Regions from separate parts of the Paenibacillus sp. FSL W8-0186 genome, predicted to be linked through region 1. Evidence: riboswitches for the same ligand, from Rfam matches in the RefSeq annotation. Region 1 holds a riboswitch; the other holds the start of a gene.
The links. Region 1 has a riboswitch for thiamine pyrophosphate ahead of MKX50_RS19080 (YkoF family thiamine/hydroxymethylpyrimidine-binding protein). Riboswitches for the same ligand answer to the same signal wherever they lie in the genome.
Positions count from the first base shown of each region.

Region 1 (3,855 bases):
TCGGCTACGGTTCTCATCGTAACGGTCGTACGGCGATATTCGACTTCAGTTCTTCCGGTAATCACATCGATGCAGGCCACGGCAGTATACACATCGTGGCTTCGTCCCTGCAGGGAACGGAGCATGGAAGCTGCCTCCGCTTCATTCTTGGGCTTGCCAAGCACTTGTCCGTCCAAGACGACAATCGTATCGCTGCCGATGATAACGGCTTCGCGCGCTGCTGGCTCAAGCGTTGCCTGAACAGCCTTGGCCTTGCGCAGCGCAAGCTCCATCACGATTTGCTCCGGCTCCCATTGCTCCGGCGTAGTTTCGTCCGCTTCGCTTGGAATCACCGCAAACGGAATATGTAAGGAAGCCAGCAATTCCCGTCTGCGCGGTGAAGTCGAGGCCAATATGACATACTGCGATGATGAAGCTGCAATTTCCAAGTTCGTATGCTCCTTTGCCCGGCTGTCGCCCGAATAAGTTCAGAGCTGTTAACCTCGCCATTTTTTGACACTTTGCACTTCATTATTATAAGGTTAATTGATCGGCAATACAAACATAAAAAAGGCAGGGGCAACTATTTCCAATTCCCTGCCTTTTGATGGTTCATTTACGGCCCTTCTTGGCCTCCGACCAGCTTTTGTTCTGCCAGAATGAACCGCATCACTTCGTTCTGCACTTCCCAGAGCATGGTTTGCTCGCCCTTCTCGTTAAATTCCTCCATCGCCTCAACCGCGCTGTTCATCGCCTTCTCCATCTCCTTTGCTTCAGCCTCTGCGGCTGCCGTCAGCTTGCCTCGAACGTCAGCGGCGCTTTTGGTCCACAGCTGGTGGCTCTCCCTTAGCCGGCCGATTTCCTCCTGACTCTGGCGCCCGGGAGAAGCTTCTCCCAGAAGAGCTGCCGAGGAGGAGCTGAGCATATAGGCGAGATCCGCACTCTGCGCCAAATATTGCTGGAGGGATGCCGCATCCCCTTTATATTCCATCGTAGCCGATTCAGGCAAAGCAATTTCATGCAAAATGAGGTGAACGCCGCCTGTCTTCAGCCTCCCGCTCAGCATTTTAGCTTCCTCACGGTCCGGGGATACTCCGGCATAGACCCGCTTCTCATCCATGGTATCCCGCGCGGCGGCAATTCCCGCGGAGCGCAATTGTTCCTGGGCCAGGGCAACGCCTTCCGCTGTGCTGAACACGCCGTACTGCAGGAAATGATAGCTCTGTGAAGGCAGAACGACCTGTACGAGCGGAACCTGTTCCTCCGTAATGACACCGCCAAGTACGGGAATATCGGCTGCTTCTCCGGCCGCCCCCTGCTTCGGCACGCTAATTCCAGGGATCGGCACCGTCATTTCCTGGTCGAACATGGACAGAACGACGAATCCAAAGAGCGCTCCGGTCACGATCGCGCCGGTCAGCGAGCCGGCAACCTTCCACCAGGAGGTCCGCGTTTTGCGAAAATAATAATCACCGCCGCCTGGCTCGGCATGCTCTGGCAATAGGGCAATCCCTGTTCCTGTATGGTCTGTAAAGGGATCTCCCCAATAATCTATCGTTTCCACCGCACGGTAAGTTATAGGAGTATCCTTCGGTTCTTGTTCTGATCGCTCGGGCGGCTTGTCATGCCCTGAAGCGGGGGCGGTCTCCAGCCGCTGGCGATCTCCAGCCTTCTGTGCACTGTGCGCTTGCTGCCCATGTTCATCGAACCGGAATGTCATCTTTGCCTTGTTCACGATCCGCACGCTCCTTGTCCTCTCTTCTACCGTTACAATATGAATATTTGCGAGAATATAGACCACTTCATTTAAACAAGGCTTTACAATTGAAAGGAACTCTGTATAATGGGAACCATTGACAACCGCATCACGGAAAAATGCACTAGGGGTGCCTTTGCTGGCTGAGAGATCGTTCCCGCTTGAGGAACGGTTAACCCTTTACACCCGATCTAGATCATACTAGCGTGGGGAAGTGCGGGGAAACGATAAATAGCGCTGCGTGCTTGCTTTAAAATGTTTAAGCAGACACAGGCTGTATCGATATAACTGCACTCTTCGGGTGCGGTTTTTTTGTCGTTATCAGCAATAATTCAAATGAACCAGGGGAGGAAAAGCATCATGACCAATTCATTCAACCACAACATTCAAGCCGCGGCCTGCGGCACCAGCCGCATCGTCGGCTGCCGGTTCTCTCTGTTTCCGATGAGCGACCGGTTCGTTCCGATCATTCTTGGAGCGCTGGAGCAGACCGATACGTCCAAGGTCTGGGTTCAAAGCGATGACGTCAGCACCTGCGTGCGCGGCCGCCATGAGCATGTGTTCGACGTAGTGAAATCCATTTTCCTGCAAGCGGCAAAAAGCGGTGAGCATGTCGTTCTTAGCGCAACCTTTTCCGTAGGCTGCCCGGGAGATACGGAAGGAGATGTCTTCATGTCTGAGGACGATGTCCGTTTGAATGAAGGGAACAAAACATCGGTTGATACCGCAGCTCAATTCGCCCTTTACCCGATGGGGGTGGCCCACTACATGGACGTCATTTATGATGCGGTCAAAGCGGCGGAAGCCGAGGGAACGTTCTCCGGCGGAATTCATTACGCCAGCCGCTTGGATGGAACCGCCCAACAGGTGTTTCGTTCGCTCGAAAATGCCTTTGTCACGTCAAGCACCAAGACTTCCCATCTAGTCATGACGGCCACAATCTCCTGCAACAGCCCGTCAGCCAAACCGGAGCATGTGCAGAGGAAGGGGGAATAAGGATGTCAACCTGGAAGCTTCGCGACATTATCGTTCTCAGCTCGCTGTCCGTCGTGTTTGCTGTCGTCTATTTGATTTTCCTGCAGATAGGAAATGTGCTTGTCGGCTTTATGGGTCCGATGGGATATGAGGTCATCTTCGGCATATGGTTTATCGTTTCAATCATTTCGGCCTATATCTTGCGCAAGCCCGGAGCTGCCCTGCTGTCTGAGACAATCGCCGGAACGATCGAGGTGTTGATCGGCAACGTCACCGGCCCGATCCTGATTCTGTCGGCCTTTATTCAAGGCCTCGGAGCGGAAGCGGTATTCGCCGCCGTAAGATACCGTTACTACAACACAGCAGTGCTCATGGGCGCAGGCGTAGGCGCGGCCGTATTCAGCTTTGGCTGGGGCTTCTTTCAATCCGGCTTCGCCGCTTTGTCCACGGGTCTAGTCATCTCGATGTTCATCGTCCGCGTTATCAGCGGTGCAGTGATCGCCGGCCTGCTAGGCAAATGGATATCCGATGCGCTGGCCCGGACAGGCGTATTGAGGAGCTTTCCCATCGGGAAGGCCGCTGCCCAAAGCGCCAATCAACAACGAACCTCGGTGAAGCAGTAATGAATACATTGCTCCCGAATCAAGAAACGATGGATAAACCGATGGTCTTGGAGACAAAAAATTTATCCCTTGCTTTCAGCGAGGACGGGGAGGAGCAGGTGTTCTCCTCGATTTCCCTCGGGCTGCATCAAGGTGAATTGATGCTGCTCCTTGGTCCAAGCGGCTGTGGAAAAAGTTCCTTGGCCCTCTGCCTGAACCGGGTGTACCCGTCAGCCATTGATAGCCTGGTGACAGGCGGCGTTTATCTGTATGGCAAATCCCTAGAGGGACAGGATCCAGGTGAAATTGCGCAGCAGGTAGGCATTGTGTTCCAAGACGTGGACAGCCAATTTTGCATGCTTAAGGTGGAGGAGGAGCTTGCTTTTTGCCTGGAAAATATCGGATGTCCACGGGAACAAATCAACGCGAAAATCGACGAAGCGCTGCGGCTTGTCGATTTGACCGGCTGGCGGAGCGCGAATATCCATACTTTATCCGGTGGAATGAAGCAGCGGCTTGCCCTAGCCTGCGCTCTGGCATTGA
Region 1 covers NZ_CP150207.1:4,266,374-4,270,228, forward strand. Annotated here, with positions in the region: gene MKX50_RS19070 (Maf family protein) at 1-422, opposite strand, end outside; gene MKX50_RS19075 (SPOR domain-containing protein) at 596-1,714, opposite strand; TPP riboswitch at 1,852-1,965, shown strand; gene MKX50_RS19080 (YkoF family thiamine/hydroxymethylpyrimidine-binding protein) at 2,096-2,731, shown strand; gene MKX50_RS19085 (ECF transporter S component) at 2,734-3,333, shown strand; gene MKX50_RS19090 (energy-coupling factor transporter ATPase) at 3,333-3,855, shown strand, end outside.

Region 2 (3,855 bases), 2.7 Mb from region 1:
ATGCTCCCATACACCGGGATACCAAATACCGAACTCCTTCAGCTCGGATTGATACGTGCTGAACACCTCTTGCGGCGTTCCCTGTCCGAGCAGCTGTCCTTCCGGGCCAAAGAGAATGATCCGGTCGACAAAACCGGCAATTTCCTCGATCCGATGCTCGACAATAATTAGCGTCCGGTCGGGGGAGACCTTCTTGACTGTCTCCCAAACCTGTTCCCGGCCTTCCGGATCAAGCAGCGCAGAGGGCTCGTCTAGAAAGAGCACCTGGGGATTGGAGAGCAGCACAGAGGCCAGAGCCAGCCGCTGTTTCATCCCCTGGGACAATGTGTCGATCTGGACATGCAGCTCCGGCAAATGAAGGCCGACCGCCTCGAGAACCTCTCCCATTCGTTCCTGCATCTCGTTTTGCGGAACGGCAAGATTTTCGAGAACAAAGGCTAGCTCCTCATCCACATAAGGCATGCAAAATTGGGTATCCGGGTCTTGAAACACGAATCCCCAGGATGGGGGCTGTATCCGCTCTTCGCAGCGCATAGGCACCTCGACAAGCGAAGGTATAATACCTGAGAGCACCTGCAGCAGGGTAGATTTCCCGCTCCCGCTCGGGCCCAGCAGCAATACCTTCTCCCCCTGTTCTACATGCAGAGTAAGATCTTTAAAAACGAAGCGTTCCTCACCCGGGAACTTAAGCCGAAGCCCGGTTACGCCCGCTGCTATAGCCGCTGCCCGGTTCTGCTGGTCACTTGCTGCGGCGGATGTCAATATAGGCATCATCGCTTAATCGTCCAGCGCCGCATAATCTTTATCCTCAACAGGACGCAGCAAATTGGTTACCCCCGTAGCCTCTACTGCCTTCACGATTGCATATGCCAAGTATCCGCAAATCAGGGCAGAGCTGATGGCGCGCATGCCGTATTTGGCAATCAGCAGCCAGGTTTGATAATCCTGGATATATCCATAATAAATGTCCGGGATCAGCGAACCTACCGCTGCGGCTACACCCGCCAAAGCCGCCACCGATGCCGAATAGTTCTTGTAGCGGAATGCCGCGAATACCAATTCGGCGCCCAGCCCTTGGAGCACACTGTACATGACAAGCTGTATGCCCCACTCGCTGCCGAACAATATCGATACGTGCGCGGCGGCAATTTCAGCGATTAGAGCTACGCCAGGCTTGCGAATCAGTAAAAATACCAGCGTCGACGCCATGAACCACATACCGTAGACAAGCTCATCCGCCTGTGGAAAAAACGAGAACAGATTATAAACCGCGCTCCAAAAATAATAAACTACTCCCAGGACGATTGAGACGAAAATCGTTACGAGCAAATCGCTCAGCTTCAGCCCCCGACCGCCTTTTCTTTGTACTGCATTTTGCATTACCGTCATCTCCCCTTCTTCTTGCCTCTTTGAAATAGTATGGCTAAACACAACAAAAAAACCGCTGGATATGCTCAGGCGGCTGTATGGGTTCATAGGCACGAAGAAACCTTGAACAACGGATTATCTACGCTGGCATTATCCAGATCAGATTAACGGTCAGCAGCGGATTATACTGCAATCTCAGCCTGATTCCTCTCAAGCTCCCGTATCACTATGCGATTGATTTAACCATACAACAAGAGATGCCGCAGTAGCAAGCTTTATTTAATTATTACAGCATCGTTGTTGATTTCAATTGTATTATATGTCAATATAGTCGGAAGTGGAAAACGGCAGCACCATTGTTCAGCATAGGAATTAGGGGGAACCAATTTGATCGCAAAATGGATGAAATGGATGACGGAGCTTACCTCCCGGAAATGGATCTCCCGGCTGATGGGCCGGTTCTCACACTCGGAAGCAAGCCGGCTTCTTATTCCTGCTTTCGCTAAATCCTATGGCATTCCGCTAGATGAAGCCGAAAAGGACATTAAAGAATACCGGACGCTGAACGAATTTTTCACGCGCAGGCTCAAGCCGGACATGCGCCCGATTCATTCCCTTCCGGAAGGGCTGATCAGCCCCGTCGATGCATTAATTACTGCAATGGGAGAAATTCAAACAGGAACAATTCTTAACGTCAAAGGCCAGGACTACTCTTTGGAAGAGCTGCTTAATTACTCCCCGCGCGCGCAAAGCTACAACCATGGCTTTTTCTTCGTGCTATACCTTAGCCCGACCGACTATCACCGCATTCATGCCCCAATAACGGGAAGCAAGCTGGAGAGCGAGCATATAAAAGGGAAGGTCTATCCCGTCAATGATTTTGGAATGAGAAATATGAGGAAGGTACTCAGCCGCAATGAACGGCTAATCACATATATCTCCCACGACCTCGGAGAAGTTGCCGTAGTCAAAGTCGGGGCCATGAACGTAAGCAGCATTAAATATACGGATCCCGAAGCGAAGCACTGGAACCGGGGAGACGATATGGCTTATTTCGAATTCGGCTCAACCGTCGTCCTGCTGGTCGAGAACGATACATTTGAGCCCCTTCCTGAGCTTGCCCCAGGCTCTAAGGTCAAAATGGGAGAGCCTTTAGGGAGATTTCACACCGCTGGCAAGCGTTCCATGACAGCCCATTCTTGACTTGACGAACCAGCTAGCTGCACTGAAATTTTATACATTTTTCGAGCAGGCCACCCTCTAGTGAGGATGGCCTGCTTAACTATCTTAGGGCTAAAATCTACTCCACCGTAATTGAGCCAACTTGTGTTTGCAGCAACATTTCTCCTCCACCGCCATTGATCTGGCTCGTTCCTTCTGCAGCTCCGGTAATTTTCCCCACGTCGTTCTTAATCACAAGCGTGCATTGCACAGTATCGTCCAGGGCTGCATGGATATTTCCGATCTCTGTCTGGACATGAAGCTGGCCTTGGCCGCTCAATTCAGCTATGCGCATGTCAACGCTGCCCGTAGACGTTGCTACGGAAGATTGACCCGAAATGCGGACATTATCCATTTTAATCTGCCCGACTTCACTGCGGATGCTGTAGCTTCCTTTCAGGTCATGTAACTCAACATTGCCAACCTCAAGCCGGATATCATAGCTCTCTAAGGCTGCCGGCACCTCTATCTCGTAATCGATCATGAAGTCAGAGAACCCATATTTCTTTTCCGCCCATTTCCATAGACTCGAGTCAGGATCATCCTTCGGATGCGTCACGATCCTCAATTGCCCGCCCTTCTCAATCACGGATACCTCCGCTTGCTCCAATATGCGCTGCCTGCTCTCCTGGTGAGTCGATTTCCCAAACCATACCACGGCATGAACGCGTATTTCCTCCCCTTCATAAGTGCTGACTTTCATATTGCCGACCGTATGGTCGACACTAAGCCTTGTCGCCTTGCCCACCTGCTGATACGTAGAGATTTCCCGGAACAACCCTGCCTCCTTGCTCCTTTGCCCCCACTTATCCGCAGCATGGATGACCGATTGCTCCAGCGAACTTGCGGCCTGGACAATCACTTCATCGGATTTATCTTGAATACCGCAACCAGCCAGCATGGCCAGCGTTACTGCCGCCGCCGTCATCGTAATGGAATTCAGCCGGCTTCTGTGTTTATTTCTGATACGACTCATAATCCGCTCCTGCCTCCTATTGTTTTCCTTCTGCACTTTGCTTAAGTTACATTGTGTAAACCGGTTATGTAAGTGAAGAAATTCCCTTATAGGTACTCTCTTAATTGTAACCATTAATTTATTCGGCTCCACAGGCTGAAGACCGGAGTTAATCCCAGACCTGGGGCTAGGATGCGGGCTTCCCCAAGATGATCCGAAGGAATAAGAGACTGGCATCCATGTGGATGCCAGTCTCTTTATGACAATGCTGTATCACGCTATTTCGTTACTAATTTATATATGATTTGCGC
Region 2 covers NZ_CP150207.1:1,576,977-1,580,831, reverse strand. Annotated here, with positions in the region: gene MKX50_RS06760 (ABC transporter ATP-binding protein) at 1-774, opposite strand, end outside; gene MKX50_RS06755 (ECF transporter S component) at 778-1,380, opposite strand; TPP riboswitch at 1,488-1,600, opposite strand; gene asd (archaetidylserine decarboxylase) at 1,756-2,571, shown strand; gene MKX50_RS06745 (DUF4097 family beta strand repeat-containing protein) at 2,669-3,565, opposite strand; gene MKX50_RS06740 (glycosyl hydrolase 53 family protein) at 3,823-3,855, opposite strand, start outside.
Region 2: another riboswitch for thiamine pyrophosphate. It lies ahead of MKX50_RS06755 (ECF transporter S component); the one in region 1 lies ahead of MKX50_RS19080 (YkoF family thiamine/hydroxymethylpyrimidine-binding protein).